DNA from 2 places in the Streptomyces olindensis genome. Region 2 is predicted to be linked to the other one. Evidence: riboswitches for the same ligand, from Rfam matches in the RefSeq annotation. Region 2 holds a riboswitch; the other holds the start of a gene.
The links. Region 2 has a riboswitch for glycine ahead of gcvT (glycine cleavage system aminomethyltransferase GcvT). Riboswitches for the same ligand answer to the same signal wherever they lie in the genome.
Positions count from the first base shown of each region.

Region 1 (9,702 bases), on a different contig from region 2:
ACGGCCGTCACGCCCGGCGAGGTCATGGCGACGGTCAGGGTCCGCCTCACCGGCGGCCAGGACCTCACCGCGGCGATCACCCGCGAGGCCACCGAGGATCTCCGCCTCGCTCCTGGCACCGCCGTGCGGGCCCTGGTGAAGTCCACGGAGATCTCGCTGGCCACCGCACCCGTCGAGGGCCTGTCCATCCGCAACCGGCTCGCGGGCACGGTCCAGGACGTCACGGCCGGCGACGCGATGGCCTCGGTCCGCGTCACCGTCGAGGACGGCGCCCTGACCGCCGCGATCACCAAGGACGCCGCGGACGACCTCGCCCTGTCGCCCGGAACACCGGTGGTCGCCCTGATCAAGTCGACCGAGGTCGCACTCGCCACCCCATGACGGGAGGGGCCCCACATCGCGGAGCCCCTCCCACGGACCGGCGTTCGCCGGATCAGTCCTCGTACGCGTCCAGCGGCGGGCAGGAGCAGACCAGGTTCCGGTCGCCGAAGGCCTGGTCGATGCGGCGCACCGGCGGCCAGTACTTGTCGGCGGCCGAGACCCCGGCCGGGAAGACGGCCTCCTCACGGCTGTAGGCGTGCTCCCACTCCCCGGCGAGCGCGCCGGCGGTGTGCGGGGCGCCGCGCAGCGGGTTGTCCTCGGCGGGCCACTCACCGGAGCCGACCTTCTCGATCTCCGCGCGGATGGCGATCATCGCGTCGCAGAACCGGTCCAGCTCGCTCAGGTCCTCCGACTCGGTCGGCTCGATCATCAGCGTCCCGGCCACCGGGAACGACATCGTCGGCGCGTGGAAGCCGTAGTCGATGAGCCGCTTGGCCACGTCGTCGACGCTCACGCCGGTCGCCTTGGTCAGCGGCCGCAGGTCGATGATGCACTCGTGCGCGACGAGCCCGCCCGGGCCGGTGTACAGCACCGGGTAGTGCGGCTCCAGGCGCTTGGCGATGTAGTTGGCGCTGAGCACCGCCACCTGCGTGGCCCGCTTCAGCCCCTCGCCGCCCATGAGCCGGACGTACGCCCAGGAGATCGGCAGGATCCCGGCGGAGCCCCAGGGCGCCGCGGAGATGGGCCCGACGCCCGTCTCGGGGCCGGCCTCGGGCTGCAGCGGGTGGTTCGGCAGGTAGGGCGCGAGGTGCTCGCGCACCGCGACCGGACCGACGCCGGGACCGCCGCCGCCGTGCGGGATGCAGAAGGTCTTGTGCAGGTTCAGGTGCGAGACGTCCCCGCCGAAGTGCCCGGGCTTGGCGAGCCCCACGAGCGCGTTGAGGTTGGCCCCGTCGACGTAGACCTGCCCGCCCGCCTCGTGCACCTGCGCGCAGATCTCGGAGACGTGCTCCTCGAACACGCCGTGCGTGGACGGGTACGTGATCATCAGCACCGCCAGCTCGTCGCGGTACTGCTCGATCTTCGCCCGCAGGTCCTCGACGTCGATCTCGCCGTCCTCGGCGGTCTTCACGACGACGACCTTCATGCCCGCCATCACCGCGCTCGCGGCGTTGGTGCCGTGCGCGGACGAGGGGATGAGGCACACCGTGCGCTGCTCGTCCCCGTTGGCCCGGTGGTACCCGCGGACGGCGAGCAGCCCGGCCAGCTCACCCTGCGATCCGGCGTTCGGCTGGAGGGACACCTTGTCGTACCCGGTGACCTCGGCGAGCCGGTCCTCCAGCTCGTGGATGAGCGTGAGGTAGCCCTGGGCCTGCTCGGCGGGCGCGAAGGGGTGCAGCTGCCCGAACTCGGGCCAGGTGACCGGCTCCATCTCGGTGGTCGCGTTGAGCTTCATCGTGCAGGAGCCCAGCGGGATCATGCCGCGGTCGAGCGCGTAGTCCCGGTCGGCCAGCCGGCGCAGATAGCGCAGCATGGCGGTCTCGGAGCGGTGCTGGTGGAAGACCGGGTGCGTGAGGTAGTCGTCGGTGCGCAGCAGCCCGGCCGGAAGCCCGTCCTCCGCGGCGGCGTCCAGCGCCTCGATGACCCCCTCGACACCGAAGGCCGCCCACACCGCCCGCAGCTGGGCGCGCGTGGTGGTCTCGTCGCAGGCGATCGAGACGTGATCGGCGTCGACGAGCCGGAGGTTGACCCCGTTCTCCTGCGCGGCGGCCACGACGTCGGCGGCCCGGCCCTCGACGCGCACGGTCAGGGTGTCGAAGTAGGAGCCGTGCACGACCTCGACGCCGCCGTCCGCGAGCCCGGCGGCCAGGACCGTGGCGTACCGGTGGGTGCGCCGCGCGATGCCCTTCAGGCCCTCCGGGCCGTGGTAGACGGCGTACATGCCGGCCATGACGGCGAGCAGCACCTGCGCCGTGCAGATGTTGCTGGTCGCCTTCTCGCGGCGGATGTGCTGCTCTCGGGTCTGCAGCGCCAGCCGGTAGGCCCTGTTCCCGTCGGCGTCCACGGACACGCCGACGAGCCGCCCGGGCAGGCTGCGCGCCATCTTCTCCTGGACGGCCATGTAGCCGGCGTGCGGCCCGCCGAAGCCCATCGGCACACCGAAGCGCTGGGTCGTCCCGACCGCGATGTCCGCGCCCAGCTCACCGGGCGACTTCAGCAGCGTCAGCGCGAGCAGGTCGGCGGCGACGATGACGAGCGCCCCGAGCTCGTGCGCCTGGTCGATGACCGGCTTGATGTCCCGTACGGCACCGGAGGCGCCCGGGTACTGGATCAGCACGCCGTTGATCTCGCGTTCGGCGACCTCGGCCGGGATGCCGTCGGTGAGGTCGGCGACGACGACCTCGACGCCGGTCGGCTCGGCCCGGGTCTGGATCACCGCGATGGTCTGCGGCAGCGCGTCCGCGTCGACCAGGAACAGGCCCTTCTTGTTCTTGCCCATACGCCGCGACAGCGCCATGGCCTCGGCGGCCGCGGTGCCCTCGTCCAGCAGGGAGGCACCGGAGGTCGGCAGTCCGGTCAGGTCGGCGACCATGGTCTGGAAGTTGAGCAGCGCCTCGAGCCGCCCCTGCGAGATCTCCGGCTGGTACGGCGTGTAGGCCGTGTACCAGGCCGGGTTCTCCATGACGTTGCGCAGGACGACCGGCGGGGTGAACGTGCCGTAGTAGCCGAGGCCGATCATGGAACCGAGGACCTGGTTGCGGTCGGCGAGGGAACGCAGCTCGGCGATCACCTCGGCCTCGCTGCGCGCGCTCGGCAGGTCGAGGGCCTCGGTGCTCTTGATCACGGCCGGGACGGCGGCGGACGTCAGCTCGTCCAGCGAGCCGTAGCCGACCTGCGCGAGCATCTTGGCGCAGGCCTCGTGGTCGGGCCCGATGTGGCGCTGCTCGAAGGGGACTGCCTCTTCGAGCTCGGAGAGCGGAATGCGGTGGGCGGTCATTTGCGGAGGCCTCCTGGTCACACGACCTTCGAGGGGCACCACGGCGCGGGTACCCGGACGGCCTCCCCCTCTGTCATCTCAACCTGAGAGCTTCACCGGATCGCCCGAAGGCCTCCGGCTTTCACCGTCGGTGAGAGCGGAAACCGTCGAGACCCGCTCTGCTTTCCAGAGTGACCTCGTCCGTGCGGTACGTGAGCCTGAGAGATTCCGGGGAGGATTTGCTCCTTCGGCGCCTCCGGTGGTGTCCGGAGGACTCTCCCGCACGGGGTCAACAGCCGCTGCCAGCGTACCAGCGAGGTCAACGCACGAACCTTCGAGTGGCCGCCTCTACGATTGTGCCGTTTTGTAGTGATTACGGATGAGTTGCGACCCTGTGGAGGGCCCGTGCGTACCGATATCGATCCGCGCAACCTGATCGGCCGCAAGGCATTCGACCGCAACGGCACCAGGATCGGCACGATCGACGAGGTGTACCTCGACGACGCCACCGGCGAGCCCGAGTGGGCGGCCATACGGACCGGCCTGTTCAGCAGGGACGCGTTCGTCCCCCTGGAGCCCAGCGAACTGATCGACGGCGCCCTCCACGTGCCCTTCGACCGCGCCCTGATCAAGGACGCCCCCGACTTCGGCGTCGGCCGCCACCTCTCCCCGGAGCAGGAACTCCAGCTCTACCACCACTACGGCCTCGACATCGCCGCTCCTCCCCCGCTCCCGGACCACAGCTTCGGCAAACTGGCAGGCACAGACGAGCCGACCTCCTGAAGCCCGCCCAGCCGCAGGCAACCCTTCCTGCCGCGCCCTTCCGCCCTGCTGCCGGGCCATCTCGCGGGCCGTCGAGGGCCCGCTCCCTACGCCGACGACGCCCCCGCCTGCGCATCCCCGGCACCAGGCACGCCACAGGCCTCACCGCCGCCGCCCTCAGCCGAAGCGGACCCGGCACCCCCAGCCCCCTCGGATCTTCGTAACACCAGCGGCAACGGATCCGCCGGCTCCAGATCGGGATCGTCCACCCGGAAGGTCCGCACCCGCCCGGGCGCCGAACCGGGCGTCTCGAACCGTACGGTCACCCGCCCCAGACCACTGCCCTGCACCCACCCGTGCCCGTACTCGGCGTGCCGCACGTCGTGCCCGGCGGGCCACCGCCGCTCGGCGAGGGCCGGCTGCACCTCGGCCTGCGCCGCGACGTCTTCCTCGACCGGCCCCTCCGCGACGGCCCGCTCCCCCGCCGCCTGCGCGAAGAGGTCTTCCTGCGTGTAGTCGGCGAGCCCGCTGACCCCGACCCCGAGCAGCCGCACCCCGCCCGTCGTGTCGACCGAGTCCAGCAGCCGGGCCGCCGCCTCACGGATCACCGCGGGGTCGTCCGTGGGCCCGCGCAGCGTCTCGGAGCGGGTGAGCGTCGAGAAGTCGTACCGCCGCACCTTGAGCACGATGGTCCGCCCGGACATCCCGGCCCCCCGCAGCCGCCGCACGCACCGGTCGGCGAGGCGCTGCACCTCCAGCCCGACCCGCACCCGGTCGTGGATGTCCACGTCGTAGGTGTCCTCGACCGACACCGACTTCGCCTCCCGCTCCGCCACCACGGGCCGGTCGTCCCGCGCCAGCGCCATGGCGTAGAGGCCGTGTCCGTGCGCCTTCCCGAGCAGCCGGACCAGTTCGTCCTCACCCGCCTCGACGATCTCCTCGACCGTGGTGATCCCGGCCCGCCGCAGGTGGTCGCCCGTCGCCGGCCCCACCCCGGGCAGCGTCCGCACCGACATCGGCCCGAGCATGACCCGCTCGGTGCCCGGCTCGATCACGACCAGCCCGTCGGGCTTGGCCTGCTCCGAGGCGATCTTCGCGAGCATCTTGGAGGCGGCGAGCCCCACCGACCCGGTGACCCCCGTGGCGGCCTGGATGTCGGCGCGCAGCCGCGCCCCGACCAGACGCGCCGACTGCTCGTCCCAGGCCGCTCCGCCGGCCTCCAGGTCCACGAACGCCTCGTCCAGGCTCAGCGGCTCCACCAACGGCGACAGCGCGCGCAGCAGCTCCATCACCCGCTCGCTGATCGCCCGGTAGAGCCCGAAGCGCGGCACCAGGTACGCCGCGTTGGGCGCGAGCCGCCGGGCCTGCCCCATGGGCATCGCCGAATGCACCCCGAAGACCCGTGCCTCGTACGACGCCGTGGCGACCACACCCCGGGGTCCGAGGCCGCCGACGACCACGGCCTTCCCGCGCAGGCTCGGCTTGGAGGCCTGCTCCACCGAGGCGAAGAAGGCGTCCATGTCGAGATGCAGGATCGTGGGCGCGGTTCTCACATCTCCGATGCTGCCCTACGCCACTGACAACGCCCCCGGCAACCGCTCGAACCACGCCGACGGCAAGCGCTTGCAGCGCGGCGCGGAAACGTCCCGCCTCCTGCGGCCACAGCCGACCCGGGGTTCAGACAGCCCGGTTCCGCCGTCGCGCCAGCTCGTCCGCCGGGTTGGGTCCGACCAGCGTCTCGCCGGTGTCGATCCGCTCCCCGTGCAGCTGGGACAGCGCGCTCTCGACGTCCCGCCACACCACGCCCACGGCGATCCCGAAGACACCCTGCCCGCCTTGGAGCAGGGCGTGGACCTCGTCCGGCGAGGTGCACTCGTACACCGTCGCGCCGTCGCTCATCAGCGTCATCCGCTCCAGGTCGCGGAAACCGCGTTCTCTGAGGTGCTGGACGGCTGTGCGGATGTTCTGCAGCGACACACCGGTGTCGAGGAACCGCTTGACGATCTTCAGGACGACGACGTCCCGGAAGCTGTACAGCCGCTGCGTCCCGGACCCGTAGGCGGGGCGCACGCTCGGCTCGACGAGACCCGTGCGGGCCCAGTAGTCCAGCTGCCGGTAGGTGATACCGGCGGCGGCGCATGCCGTGGGACCTCGATAGCCGATCTGCTCGGACGCCATGGACGTCGTCCCTCCGCTGCTCGGCACGGCCGTAGGTCGCTGCGGAGCGTGGTCGGCCGCGCCGCCGGGCTGGGAGTATCCCCCGCTCGAGCGGAACTGAGAGCCGGGGGGAGGGTACGGACCGCTCGCCCTGAGACTGCGCTCGGGGCCGCCCCCAGCCGTACCGTCGCCGCTGCTTCTCACGCCGACCTCCGTCCTTGACCTGCCTTCTCGACGGTAGGCAGTCACCAGGGGTGCGTCAACGATCGCCACACTCGCCACGCCGAGTGATAATCACCCTAGGAGTGGTTTCCCGTGCCCCACCGCGGGGAAAGGCTAGCCGAATGCCTTCGGCCCGGGCCGCGTGACGCTCTCACTCGCCCCGGGCACATGCGGGCATTTCACCCGGACAACGCGACGGGCGACCCCGCCGCGGACCACATCGTCCGCCGGGCCGCCCACACGTCTTCTCACCGACCGCTGGTGTTCCCGCCCGTCCGGTACCCACCGGACCGGGGGTCACTGGCTGCTGCTGCCGAAGTCCTCCGGGGAGATCTGGTCGAGGAACTCGCGGAACTTCTCCACTTCGTCCTCCTGCTCGTCCGGAATCGCGATACCGGCGTCGTCGAGCACTGTGTCGCTGCCGTAGATCGGCGTCCCGGTGCGCAGGGCGAGCGCTATGGCGTCGGACGGGCGGGCACTCACCTCGACGCCGCTGGCGAAGACCAGCTCCGCGTAGAAGACGCCCTCACGCAGGTCCGTGATGCGTACCTCCGTGAGCTCCTGGCCGACGGCCTCCAGCACGTCCTTGAACAGGTCGTGGGTCAGCGGCCGCGCGGGAGCCATGCCCTGCTGGGCGAAGGCGATCGCCGTCGCCTCCCCCGGTCCGATCCAAATGGGGAGGTACCGGTCGCCTCCCACTTCACGCAGCAGCACGATCGGTTGGTTGGAGGGCATTTCGACCCGGACACCTACGACATCGAGCTCGTTCACACAGCAACCCTAGGCCGTGCTCGGGATGTTTGGGTAGTCGGGCCGGGATCGGGCACCTGATCCGGCCCCCTGCGAAGCCGGCCGCCTCACGGCAGCCGCACCCCGAGCGCGGTCTGCACGAGCGCCGCGTGCAGCTTCACCGTGAGCCCCGCCAGCTCCTTGGCGCGGGCCTCGGCGTGAGCCCTGGTCTGCGGGTTCCGGTGCCGCCTCAGCGGAGCCACGACCTGGTCCACGAGCCCGGCCTCCCGGTCGGCGGCGGCCTTCATCACCCGCAGGTGCCGCGGCTCGATCCCGAACCGCCCGAGCTCGACGACGAGCGAGGCCACCGTGACCGCCTCGGCGTCGTACGCCCCGTCCTCCAGTGGAGTGACGAGCCCGTACGACTCCCACTCCCTGAGCTCCTCCTCCTCGACCCCGGCGGCGGCGAGCAGCTCGGCACGCCCGATCCTGGCGGCCGTGGGCCCCTCGGTCGGCTCGGGCGCGGCCTCACCCTCCCGCTGACGGCCCAGCGCCGGCAGCGGTACCGCCTCACCGCGCTCCATGGCCTCCAAGTGCTCCCGGATCACCTTCAGGGGCAGATAGTGGTCCCGCTGCATCCTCAGGACGTGGCCGAGGCGCTCGACGTCGTGGGCGCTGAACTTGCGATACCCCGAGGGGGTCCGCTGCGGCTCGATGAGCCCCTCCGACTCCAGAAAACGGATCTTGGAGATGGTGACTTCGGGAAACTCGTCGCGCAGCACGTTCAGCACCGTGCCGATGCTCATCAGCCCACTGTCCGTGGCGGCGGCGCCGTGCCCGGCACCGCCGCTCGGTGTTCGAAGCATGGACCTTCCCTGACGGATGGACCTTCGCTGGGGGTCGCCCGGGACCGGACCCGGGTCAGTAGCCCCGCTGGCTGGCGTAGAAGACCAGCCGGTACTTGCCGATCTGCACCTCGTCACCGTTGTTCAGGGCGACCTGGTCGATCCGCTCGCGGTTCACGTACGTGCCGTTCAGGCTGCCCACGTCGGCCACCGTGAACGAGCCGTCCTGACCGCGGCGGAACTCCACGTGCCGCCGGGAGACCGTCACGTCGTCCAGGAAGATGTCGCTCTGCGGGTGACGCCCGGCCGTGGTCAGGTCGCCGTCCAGCAGGAAGCGGCTGCCCGAGTTCGGCCCGCGCCGCACGACCAGGAGCGCGGAGCCCAGCGGCAGCGCGTCGACGGCGGCCTGCGCTTCGGGGGACAGCATCGGCATCTGCGTCTGGCCGGTGGTCTCGCTGTCGTAGGCCTCGAGCCCGGAGATGGAGATCGTGGACGTCGTCTCGGACGGGCGCTCCGCCGCCGCCCCGGCCCGCAGCGGCGCGCCGCAGTTCGAGCAGAAACGGCTGTTCTCCGCGTTGCGGTTACCGCACCTCGTACACACCAGGGCCGACATCGGATCCTCCTGCCGCGGCTGCCCACCGGGAGCATTGGACGCATACGGGTCGGAGAACCCTCCACCCGCTCCTGAGGCTGACGGTTGGCCGAAACCTATGCCGCCGGGCTGCGCAGGGTCAACCGACGGCGCGCCCTGACCTCCGGAAATGTCCCCGCCCGGACCACCGACCTGGTCACGGAACAGCGGCCGCTGGCCTTCCGCGTCAGGCTGTGCGCGATGACGAGCGGTCGCGTTGTCGCTGCCCTCTCGCGCGCTCTTGCCGAACAACTTCGCAAACAACTTCACGGGCGATTCCCCTTGACCGAAACAGACCCGCCCGTGGGGCAGGACGAACCCTGACTGAACACTCTGACCGACCCGGACATCCTGACAACGTCCGTCTGCACCAGACAGTTTCCACCACGCACCACCCATTCGGTGCGCCGACCCCCCGCAACCTCATGCCCTCGCCGGACGCCGCCCATGCACCCCCGGTTCACCGCGAGGACGACCGAGCGTAGTCAGGCCGCTTCGCCGCTCGCAAGGCGTCCACGACGATCTTGGTCGACCGCTCGATCGTGGCGGTGGCCTGTTCCTTCTCGAGAGTCTGCACCACGCCTCCGGGGATGTTGAGCGCCGGCTCGAGGTCCTGCGGCTTGCCGATGACCTTGAAACGATAGGGCGCGGTGATCTTGTTCCCGTCGACGCTGACACCCTTGCCCGAGTCCGCGAGGTACGTCCCGGCGACGACCCGCACGCCGTTCACCTGGATCGCCTCCGCACCCGCCGCGCGCAGCTCCTGGATCGCGTCGAGCAGCATGTCCGCTTCGACCGTCCCCTTCGTGTCCTCGATGGTCATGGTGATGCCGGGCCCCTGCGCGGCCACGGTGCCCGCGAGGATGCCGAGTTGCCTCTCCTTCTCGATCGTCTGCTTCCGGGCCTCCTCGGCCTGGTCCGAGCTGTTCTCCAGCTCGTCGCGCTGCTTCTCGAGACCCTGCTTCTCGTCCTCAAGACGCTGTGTGCGGTCATCCAGTTCATCGAGGATCCGGACGAGATCCTCCTGTCGCGCACCGCGCAGGGCACTGTCGCTGTCA
Region 1 covers NZ_JBEYZD010000020.1:122,264-131,965, forward strand. The annotation lists gene ABZ948_RS15735 (TOBE domain-containing protein) at 1-381, shown strand, start outside; gene gcvP (aminomethyl-transferring glycine dehydrogenase) at 434-3,319, opposite strand; glycine riboswitch at 3,495-3,590, opposite strand; gene ABZ948_RS15745 (PRC-barrel domain-containing protein) at 3,704-4,081, shown strand; gene ABZ948_RS15750 (DNA polymerase IV) at 4,168-5,613, opposite strand; gene ABZ948_RS15755 (MerR family transcriptional regulator) at 5,738-6,421, opposite strand; gene ABZ948_RS15760 (bifunctional nuclease family protein) at 6,737-7,210, opposite strand; gene ftsR (transcriptional regulator FtsR) at 7,297-8,034, opposite strand; gene ABZ948_RS15770 (zinc-ribbon and FHA domain-containing protein) at 8,090-9,043, opposite strand; gene ABZ948_RS15775 (DUF881 domain-containing protein) at 9,105-9,702, opposite strand, start outside.
Region 1: it holds a riboswitch for glycine, as region 2 does, so the genes downstream of both, gcvP (aminomethyl-transferring glycine dehydrogenase) here and gcvT (glycine cleavage system aminomethyltransferase GcvT) in region 2, are expected to answer to the same signal.

Region 2 (9,702 bases):
GACCGACGGCGGCAGCAGCGTGGTCGCCACGTCGCCCTTCGGCGAGCCGCCCATCGCGTCCAGGACGGACTGCTTGTCCAGACCCCACTGGACGGCCTTGCGGCAGTGCTCGTTGTCGAACGGCTTCACGTTGACGTTGAGCGCGATGTACTGCGTGGCGCCCGCGTAGGAGCTGTCCGTCTGGTTGGCGAGCTTGCCGCGCAGCACCTTCGGCTGGGTCTGCGGCTGCACACCGGTGCCGGCCGCGTCAGCCGTGATCTTGTCGGAGAGCAGGTTGTTGTCGACCGTGACCGGGTTGACCTTGAACTTGATCGAGATCTTGTCCGGCAGGGCCTTGCGGATCGGGTCCGTCTTCGGGTCCCACTGCTTGTTGCGCACGAGGGTGGCGCTGCGGCCCTCCTCGTAGGACTGGAACTGGTACGGGCCGGTGGACTGGATGGCCTGCACGTACTTCGCACCGGTGTCCTTCGCCTTCGGCACCGGCGCCGTCTGGGAGAACGTCGCCAGGTAGTCGAAGTCGGCGAACGGCTGCTTCAGCTTGAAGACGATCGTCCGGTCGTCCGGCGTCTCGATGGACTTGATGCCCTCGGCGGACTTGTCCTTGTACGGACCCTGGTACTTGTCGCCACCCTCGAGGTAGGCCTTGAAGTACGTGGGGCCGTTGGACAGGGCCTCGGGCGCGAAGTTGGAGCGCTCGATGGCGTACTTCACGTCCTTGGACGTCACCGGGGTGCCGTCCTGGAACTTCACACCGGCACGCAGCTTGTACGTCCAGGTCTTGGCGTCCGGGCTGGACTTGCCGAGGGACTCGGCGAGGTCGGGCACGACCTCCAGGCCTTCCTTGCCCGCCGCCGGCTTGAACGTGGTGAGCGTCCGGCCGTAGAGGCGGGAGAAGTTCTGCACCCAGCCGTAGTACGTGTTGCCCGGGTCGAGGGAGTCCGGCACGTCCGAGTGCTCGTACGTGACCGTCCCTCCCTTCTTGTCCGACGCGTTGACGATCGAGTTCAGCGCGGCGTCCTTCTTGCCGTTGCCTCCCCCGTCGTTGTCGTCACCACCGCCGCCGCACGCGGCAGCACCCAGCGACAGTGCCAGGACCGACGCAACGCCGGCGGTCACCCTTCTCGTCTTCACCTGAGGAAGCCCCCTCATTCGATGGATCACTTGCTGCGAGGGTCGAGGGCGTCACGCAGCCCGTCACCCAGCAGGTTGAAGGCCAGGACGGTGATGAAGATCGCCAGTCCGGGCACGAACATGTACTGCGGATCAGCCGTGTACAGATCCACAGCGTTGCTGAGCATGCCGCCCCAGGAGGCCTGCGGCGGAGCGATACCGACACCGAGGAAGCTCAGCGCGGCCTCGAACAGGATGTTCGTCGGGATGATCAGCGTCGCGTAGACGAGGATCGGCGCGACGAGGTTCGGGAGGAGCTCCCGGAACAGGACGTACGGGCCGCGTGCCCCGAGGCTCGTGGCGGCCTCGATGAACTCCCGCTTGCGCAGGGTCATCGTCTGGGCGCGCACGATGCGGCCGATGTACGGCCAGCTGAAGAAGCCGATCACGAAGATCAGCACGCAGATGCGCAGCGGCAGGCCGTCGAGACCGAAGAACCCGTCCTGCACCGAGGCCGAGATCGAGATGGCGAAGAGCAGCAGCGGGAAGGCGAGGAAGGTGTCCATCAGCCTGCTGATGACGCTGTCGATCCAGCCGCCGTAGTAGCCGGCGATGACACCGAGCACGGTGCCGATGCACACGGACAGCAGCGTGGCGCCGCCCGCGACGAGGAGGGAGACCCAGGAGCCGTCGATGATGCGGGCGAGCATGTCCCGGCCGTACTGCGGGTCGACGCCGAGCGGGTGGTCCCAACTCATGCCGCCCCAGCCGCCCTTGGGGGCCAGCAGCGCCGGGTCGATGAGGTCCTGGTTGAACTTGTTGGGATCGAGGTTGAAGATCCACTGGATCGGTTTGGAGAACACCGCCATCAGCACGAGCAGGACGACGACGATGCCTCCCGCCATCGCCACCTTGTCCCGCTTGAAGCGCATCCAGGCGATCTGGCTGAGCGAGCGCCCCTCGATCTGGCTCTTCTTGACCCCGGAGAGCACGGCCTCGGGCTGTGCTCCGGCTTCCGCCCCGGTGGTCTCGATGGGTGCGGTCACGGTGCGATTGACCCCTCTCGGGCCGGCGATCGCCGAGCCCCTGGCTGCCGCTGTAGCGGTTTTGTTTGTCTCGTACACGAGACCGACCCGGCCCGTGTCTTGCGGGGAGTCTTCAACGCTTTGGCGATCTGTTGCCAGACTTGGCGGTGAAAGGATGCGTAAACGTGATGCTGTCTGGGGGGTTCCGTTATCCGGACAACGGGTAACGCGGGTCGGACGCGCAGTGTCAGGGGCATAGTAGGGCAGAGGCATCCAATTCGCCCCGATCTACGCGCGGAGAGCTGAACGCCTCTCGCTTTTGCGTCTCGCTCTTGCGAGGGGTTCCGGACGACTCCGGGAGATCAGTACCGGCCCTGCGCCGGCGGGTAGCCGTAGCCCGAGGCCGGGGCCTGGACGGGGGCGGTGGCGTGGGCCTCGCGGTCGTAGAAGGGCCGGGCGCTCGCGCGCAGCCACATGGCGACCGGGTCGTGCTCGTCGGACATCGCGACGGTCGAGACGGGCAGCCCGTCCGGTACGGCGCCGAGGGACTGCTGCATCATCGCGCGCACCGAATCCACGGCCTGCGGCGAGGCGTCGTACACATCCAGTCCGATGGCGAGGTACGGCGCCCCGAGCGCGGGCTGCACCCAGGCGCGGCGCAGCGAGCGGACGGCCGGGGTGCGGTGGGCGTTCTGCGCGAGCAGGGCGTAGAACTGCGGGATCTCGATGGCGGGTTCGGACAGCCGCAGCGGTCCCGCGGGCTGGCGGTCCAGGCCCGTGGCGATCCGGCGCAGGTCGAGCCAGGGGATGCCGACGCCGCCGCCGGGGGCGTGCGGGTTGAGCCAGAGGCCGTAGTGGTCGGGGTAGAGGGCGCGGGCGACGTCGACGCCGTCGACCACCTCGTACGAGCGGTTCCAGCCGCTGGCCGACAGCTCCTGCGCGGAGGTGACACAGGGGGCGTAGCCGTAGCCGTCGACCTCCATGTTTCCGTACTGGGCGTCCGGGGAGCCGGCCTGGCCGTGCCACAGGAGCATCCAGATCTGGCCGGTGTGCGGGGTCGCGAGCGCGCGCAGGAGTGCCTCGTAGGCGTCGTAGCGCCCGGGCGTGACCTGGCGCAGCATGTGCTCGACCTGTCCGGCCGCGGCCGTGCCGCTCGCGCTCACCTTTACCGCCCCTTCGTACAACGCCTCGACCGTGACCTAGCTTAAGCCCGCCCGGGAGCTCGGGGCTTGGTGCCGGTTCGCGGGCGCGGGCCGTGTGAGGTTCTCGCGCGGTTCCCCGCGCCCCTGGGGTACTGACCTACCGCTGGTAGAAGGGCCGGACCCTGTCCCTCATCCAGGTGCCCACCGGGTCCTCCGCCACGTCCAGGAGGACGAGGTTGACGGGCCAGGGCGCCGGGGAGGCGGTGACGGCGCGGGTGAGGGCCTCCAGGGGGAGGGCCCGCAGGTCGCCTTCCCACTGGGAGAGTTCGACGCCCACGAACATGACCGGGTCGGCGGTCTCGATGGCGGCGAGGCAGCGGCGGGCGGTGAGGACGACGCCGGCCGCCTCGAACTCGGCGGAGGCGGCGGCGAGGAAGTCGACCGGGTCGTCCTGCCAGTCGGGCTCGAAGAGGCGGACCCGGCCGCCGCTCGCGGGGCCGTCCAGGGGGGTCCGGCCGGCCCGGCACAGCTCGGCCACGGCGGGCGGGGGGAGCGGGATGCCGACGACACCGCCCGGGTTGACGGCTATGCCCGCGTGCGGGGGCAGGCCGCGGGCGAACTCCACGGCGGGGGCGATGGTGTACGGCATGTGGGAGCCGGCGACCTGGCGGAACTGTTCCTCGGAACTGAACACCGGGACGTACGCCTGGCCGTCGATCTCGATGCCGGGCAGGTCGAGGGGGCCGCTGTGCGGGCCGCCGCCGTTGGGCAGCGGGATCCACACGAAACTCCGGCCGAGCACCTCGACGATCCGCCCGCCGGCGGACGGCCCGGCGCCGAGGGAGGCCGAGAGCACCTCCTCCAGCTCGTTGCCGGGCCATCCGCCGTGCGGGTGGGTCTGCGTCTGCGCCGGGAAGTCCGCGGAGAAGTCCGCCGGGAAGTCCATCTGCCTACCGCCTGCCTGGAACCACTGCTGTGCCCCAAAGGCTAGCGGCTCCGTAACGGCGGACGGGGGGCCCGGGGGCGCGGCCGCGGGCTGCCGGGTGCAGGGCCGGACCCGAAGCACCCGGCCCGACCGACGGACGGCCCCGCCCCATGCGCTCCGCCTGACCGGCAGACGGCCCCGAGCCCACGCGCCCGGCCCGACCGGCGAACGGCCCTGGCCCTGCGCAGAGCCGGCCCGGCGGACGACCCGGCCGCACGCACTCCACCCGACCAGCAGACAGCCCGGCCCCACGCGCTCCGCCCGCCCGGCCGACGGACGGCCCTGGCCCTGCGCAGAGCCGGGCCGGCGGACGACCCGGCCGCACGCGCATGGCCTGACCAGCAGACAGCCCGGCCCCACGCGCTCCGCCCGCCCGGCCGACGGACGGCCCTGGCCCTGCGCAGAGCCGGCCCGGCGGACGACCCGGCCGCACGCACTCCGCCCGACCAGCAGACAGCCCGGCCCCACGCGCTCCGCCCGCCCGGCCGACGGACGGCCCTGGCCCTACGCAGAGCCGGCCCGGCGGACGACCCGGCCGCACGCACTCCGCCCGACCAGCAGACAGCCCGGCCCCACGCGCTCCGCCCGACCGACCGACGGACGGCCCTGGCCCTACTCAGAGCCGGCCCGGTGGACGGCCCGGCCGCACGCACTCCGCCCGACCGGCGAAACGGCCCTGGCCCTGGCCCTACGCAGAGCCGGCCCGGTGGACGGCCCCGGCCGCCCGCACTCCGCCCGACCAGCACACAGCCCGGCCCCACGCGCTCCGCCCGACCGACGGACGGCCCCGGCCCCACGCGCTCCGCCCGGCCGGCGGACGGCCCTGGAACCCCTGCGCGTGGCCCGACCGGCAGACGGCCCAGGAACGGAACCTCGTGCATGGGCCGCGCCGTGGTCAGGTCGTGAAGGTGATGCTGTGCAGGGTGTTCGCCGCGTCGCGGTCGGCGAGGATCGCGGAGCCGCAGCCCGAGGGCAGTTCGCCCTGTTCCACGGCGCGCAGCAGGCGGGTGGTCGCCGCGCGGTGGCGCAGGAACGCGTAGCGCGAGACGCCGCGGCCGCGGTCGCGCTGGCCGGCCAGGGCCTGTTCGGGGGTGACGTCGAGGAGGAGCAGGTGCAGGGTGCCGCCCCGGCGGCGGGCCTCGCGGGCCAGCCAGCGGCGGACCCACGCCTGCGTGCCGCAGTCGTGCACGACGACCCCCTCGCCGCTGCGCAGAGCGCGGCGCAGCCCGGCGTAGTGGGCGAGGCGGACGAGCGGGCGGTACACCCCGTAGGGCAGGAAGCGCGGCATGCGGCGGTCCCAGCGGTCGCGGGTGTCCTGGGAGTCGACGCGCGGGCCCGGCACGGTGCGCCGCATCAGCGTGGACTTGCCGCTGCCGGGCAGGCCCGTGACCACGACGAGGTCGCGAGGGCCGAACAGCAGCGCGCGCGGGCCGCGGCCGGCGCGGTCGCGCAGATCGCGGACGACCGGCGCCGGCACCGGGCCGCAGGCCGCCCGGGCCGGTGCGGCGGCCGGCTGCTCGGGCAGCGCGATGCCCGTGGTCGTGGCGTACGCCGTGGTCCTGTTCACCGTGATCGTCCTCCCCTGGGGCCAGGTACGAGTCCCATCCCCGCCGAGTGTAAAGAGAAGGTAATGCCGAAGGCTCTCGTTTCGGTCCTCGTCCTGCAACAGGGCTGCTACAGGGTGCTGAGGGTCGCTGTGTCCGGCGCGGGGGACGCTGTGCACTCCCTGGGAAAGGTCCCCCTGCCGCGCCGGAAGGATGCGTGCAATGATGTGCGCGCCAACTGCATACCGGCCGTTTGAATCCGCGCGGGAGAGTTCCCAGCACCGCTGACGCTGGGGCGCCGAAGGAGCAAGTCCCTCCCTTGAATCTCTCAGGCCCCGTTACCGCGCGGGCGAGGCACATCTGAAAAGCGGGCCGCCCACCGGCGGCTCCACCCAAGGTGCAAGCCGTGTCCCGTGTGGTCATGGCGAACCTCTCAGGTTCCGATGACAGATGGGGAGGAACGACCTCGCCCGTCATTGCCCTGGGAGACGACCGACCGTGAGCAGTACAGGAGAACTCCGTCACACCGCGCTCGATGCCCTGCATCGTTCGCTCGGCGCGACGATGACCGACTTCGCCGGCTGGGACATGCCCCTGCGCTACGGCTCCGAGCGCGACGAGCACACCGCCGTGCGCACGAGGGCCGGCCTCTTCGACCTCTCCCACATGGGCGAGATCACCGTCACCGGGCCGCAGGCCGCCGCCCTCCTCGACTTCGCCCTGGTGGGCAACATCGGCGGTGTGAAGCCGGGCCGGGCCCGCTACACCATGATCTGCCGGGCCGACGGCGGCATCCTCGACGACCTGATCGTCTATCGCCTCGGCGAGACCGAGTACATGGTCGTCGCCAACGCCTCCAACGCCCAGGTCGTCCTGGACGCGCTGACCGAGCGTGCCGCCGGCTTCGACGCCGAGGTGCGCGACGACCGGGACGCCTACGCGCTGATCGCCGTCCAGGGCCCCGAGTCCCCCGGGATCCTCGCGTCCCTCACCGACGCCGACCTCGACGGGCTGAAGTACTACGCCGGTCTGCCCGGCACCGTCGCCGGTGTCCCGGCCCTGATCGCCCGCACCGGCTACACCGGCGAGGACGGCTTCGAGCTGTTCGTGAAGCCGGAGCACGCCGTCGAGCTGTGGCAGGCCCTGACCAAGGCGGGCGAGGGCGCCGGACTGGTCCCGTGCGGGCTGTCCTGCCGCGACACGCTGCGCCTGGAGGCGGGCATGCCGCTGTACGGGCACGAGCTGAGCACCTCCCTGACGCCCTTCGACGCCGGTCTCGGCCGGGTGGTGAAGTTCGAGAAGGAGGGCGACTTCGTGGGCCGCGCGGCCCTGCGTGAGGCCGCGGAGAACGCGAACCACGAGCCGCCGCGCGTCCTGGTCGGCCTGATCGCCGAAGGCCGCCGGGTCCCCCGCGCCGGGTACGCCGTCGTCGCCGAGGGCAAGGTGATCGGCGAGGTCACCTCCGGGGCCCCCTCCCCCACGCTGGGCAAGCCCATCGCGATGGCCTACGTCGACGCCATGTACTCCGCGCCGGGCACGGCCGGTGTCGGTGTGGACATCCGGGGCAGCCACGAACCGTACGAGGTCGTGGCGCTGCCGTTCTACAAGCGCCAGAAGTAGACACTGGCCGGAGGGCCGCGGCAGCGCCCCTGTGCCCGTCGTCCCAGCTCACCAGCAGTCCCCCCTTCCACAGCACTCCCGCGCGTACAGGAGAATCCAGGCCATGAGCAACCCCCAGCAGCTGCGCTACAGCAAGGAGCACGAGTGGCTGTCGGCCGCCGAGGACGGCGTGTCGACGGTCGGCATCACGGAGCACGCGGCCAACGCGCTCGGCGATGTCGTGTTCGTCCAGCTTCCCGAGGTCGGTGACTCGGTGTCCGCGGGCGAGACCTGCGGCGAGCTGGAGTCGACCAAGTCGGTGTCCGACCTGTACTCCCCGGTCTCCGGTGAGGTCACCGAGGTCAACGAGGACGTCGTGAACGACCCGTCGCTGGTGAACTCGGCCCCCTTCGAGGGCGGCTGGCTGTTCAAGGTGCGGGTCACGGACGAGCCGGGCGACCTGCTCTCCGCCGACGAGTACACCGCGTTCTCCGCCGGCTGAGGAGTCGTAGCCGTATGTCCGTCCTGAACACCCCCCTGCACGAGCTCGACCCGGCCGTGGCCGCCGCCGTCGACGCCGAGCTGCACCGCCAGCAGTCCACGCTGGAGATGATCGCCTCGGAGAACTTCGCCCCGGTCGCGGTCATGGAGGCGCAGGGCTCGGTCCTCACCAACAAGTACGCCGAGGGCTACCCGGGCCGCCGCTACTACGGCGGCTGCGAGCACGTCGACGTGGTCGAGCAGATCGCGATCGACCGCGTCAAGGAGCTGTTCGGCGCCGAGCACGCGAACGTCCAGCCGCACTCGGGCGCCCAGGCCAACGCGGCCGCGATGTTCGCGCTGCTCAAGCCGGGCGACACCATCATGGGTCTGAACCTCGCCCACGGCGGGCACCTGACCCACGGCATGAAGATCAACTTCTCCGGCAAGCTCTACGACGTCGTCGCCTACCACGTGGGCGAGGACGGCCGGGTCGACATGGCCGAGGTGGAGCGCCTCGCCAAGGAGTCCAAGCCGAAGCTGATCGTCGCCGGCTGGTCGGCGTACCCGCGGCAGCTGGACTTCGCCGAGTTCCGCCGGATCGCGGACGAGGTCGGCGCCTACCTGATGGTCGACATGGCGCACTTCGCCGGTCTTGTCGCGGCCGGGCTGCACCCCAACCCGGTGCCGCACGCGCACGTGGTCACCACCACGACCCACAAGACCCTCGGCGGACCGCGCGGCGGTGTGATCCTCTCCACGGCCGAACTGGCCAAGAAGATCAACTCCGCCGTCTTCCCCGGTCAGCAGGGCGGTCCGCTGGAGCACGTGGTCGCCGCCAAGGCCGTCGCCTTCAAGGTCGCCGCCTCGGAGGATTTCAAGGACCGCCAGCGCCGTACGCTGGAGGGTGCCCGCATCCTGGCCGAGCGTCTGGTGAAGGACGACGTCCGGGCCGTGGGCGTGGACGTCCTGTCCGGCGGCACGGACGTGCATCTGGTCCTGGTCGACCTGCGCCACTCGGAGCTGGACGGTCAGCAGGCCGAGGACCGCCTCCACGAGGTGGGCATCACCGTCAACCGCAACGCGATCCCGAACGACCCGCGTCCCCCGATGGTGACGTCCGGTCTGCGGATCGGCACCCCGGCCCTGGCCACCCGCGGCTTCGGGGCGGAGGACTTCGCGGAGGTCGCGGACGTCATCGCCGAGGCGCTGAAGCCGTCCTACGACGCGGAGGCCCTCAAGGCCCGGGTGAAGGCCCTGGCCGACAAGCACCCGCTGTACCCGGGTCTGGACAAGTAACCCGGGTCCGGCCACATAACGAAGAAACCTTTCGGGTGCCGCGCCGGCCACAAGCGGGCGCGGCACCCACCCCCTCTGCACCACCCCCGTAGTCAGGAGTTCCCCCGTGGCCATCTCGGTCTTCGACCTGTTCTCGATCGGCATCGGCCCGTCCAGCTCCCACACGGTCGGCCCGATGCGGGCGGCCGGCCTGTTCGTCCGGCGGCTGCGCAACGAGGAGCTCCTGGAGTCCGTCGCCTCGGTCCGCGCGGAGCTGTACGGCTCCCTCGGCGCGACCGGACACGGCCACGGCACGCCCAAGGCGGTGCTGCTCGGCCTGGAGGGCGACTCGCCGCGCACCGTGGACGTGGAGACGGCCGACGAGCGGGTCGAGACGATCAAGGCCGACGGCCGGCTGAACCTGCTCGGCGAGCACGAGATCGCGTTCTCCTTCGACGACGACATGGTCCTGCACCGCCGCAAGGCCCTGCCGTACCACGCGAACGGCATGACCCTGTGGGCGTACGACGCCTCGGGCG
Region 2 covers NZ_JBEYZD010000118.1:4,340-14,041, reverse strand. The annotation lists gene ABZ948_RS39160 (ABC transporter substrate-binding protein) at 1-1,149, opposite strand, end outside; gene ABZ948_RS39155 (ABC transporter permease) at 1,158-2,156, opposite strand; gene ABZ948_RS39150 (enhanced serine sensitivity protein SseB C-terminal domain-containing protein) at 2,498-3,298, opposite strand; gene ABZ948_RS39145 (enhanced serine sensitivity protein SseB) at 3,435-4,223, opposite strand; gene ABZ948_RS39140 (AAA family ATPase) at 5,158-5,829, opposite strand; glycine riboswitch at 6,061-6,160, shown strand; glycine riboswitch at 6,161-6,266, shown strand; gene gcvT (glycine cleavage system aminomethyltransferase GcvT) at 6,305-7,426, shown strand; gene gcvH (glycine cleavage system protein GcvH) at 7,530-7,907, shown strand; gene glyA (serine hydroxymethyltransferase) at 7,922-9,184, shown strand; gene ABZ948_RS39120 (L-serine ammonia-lyase) at 9,291-9,702, shown strand, end outside.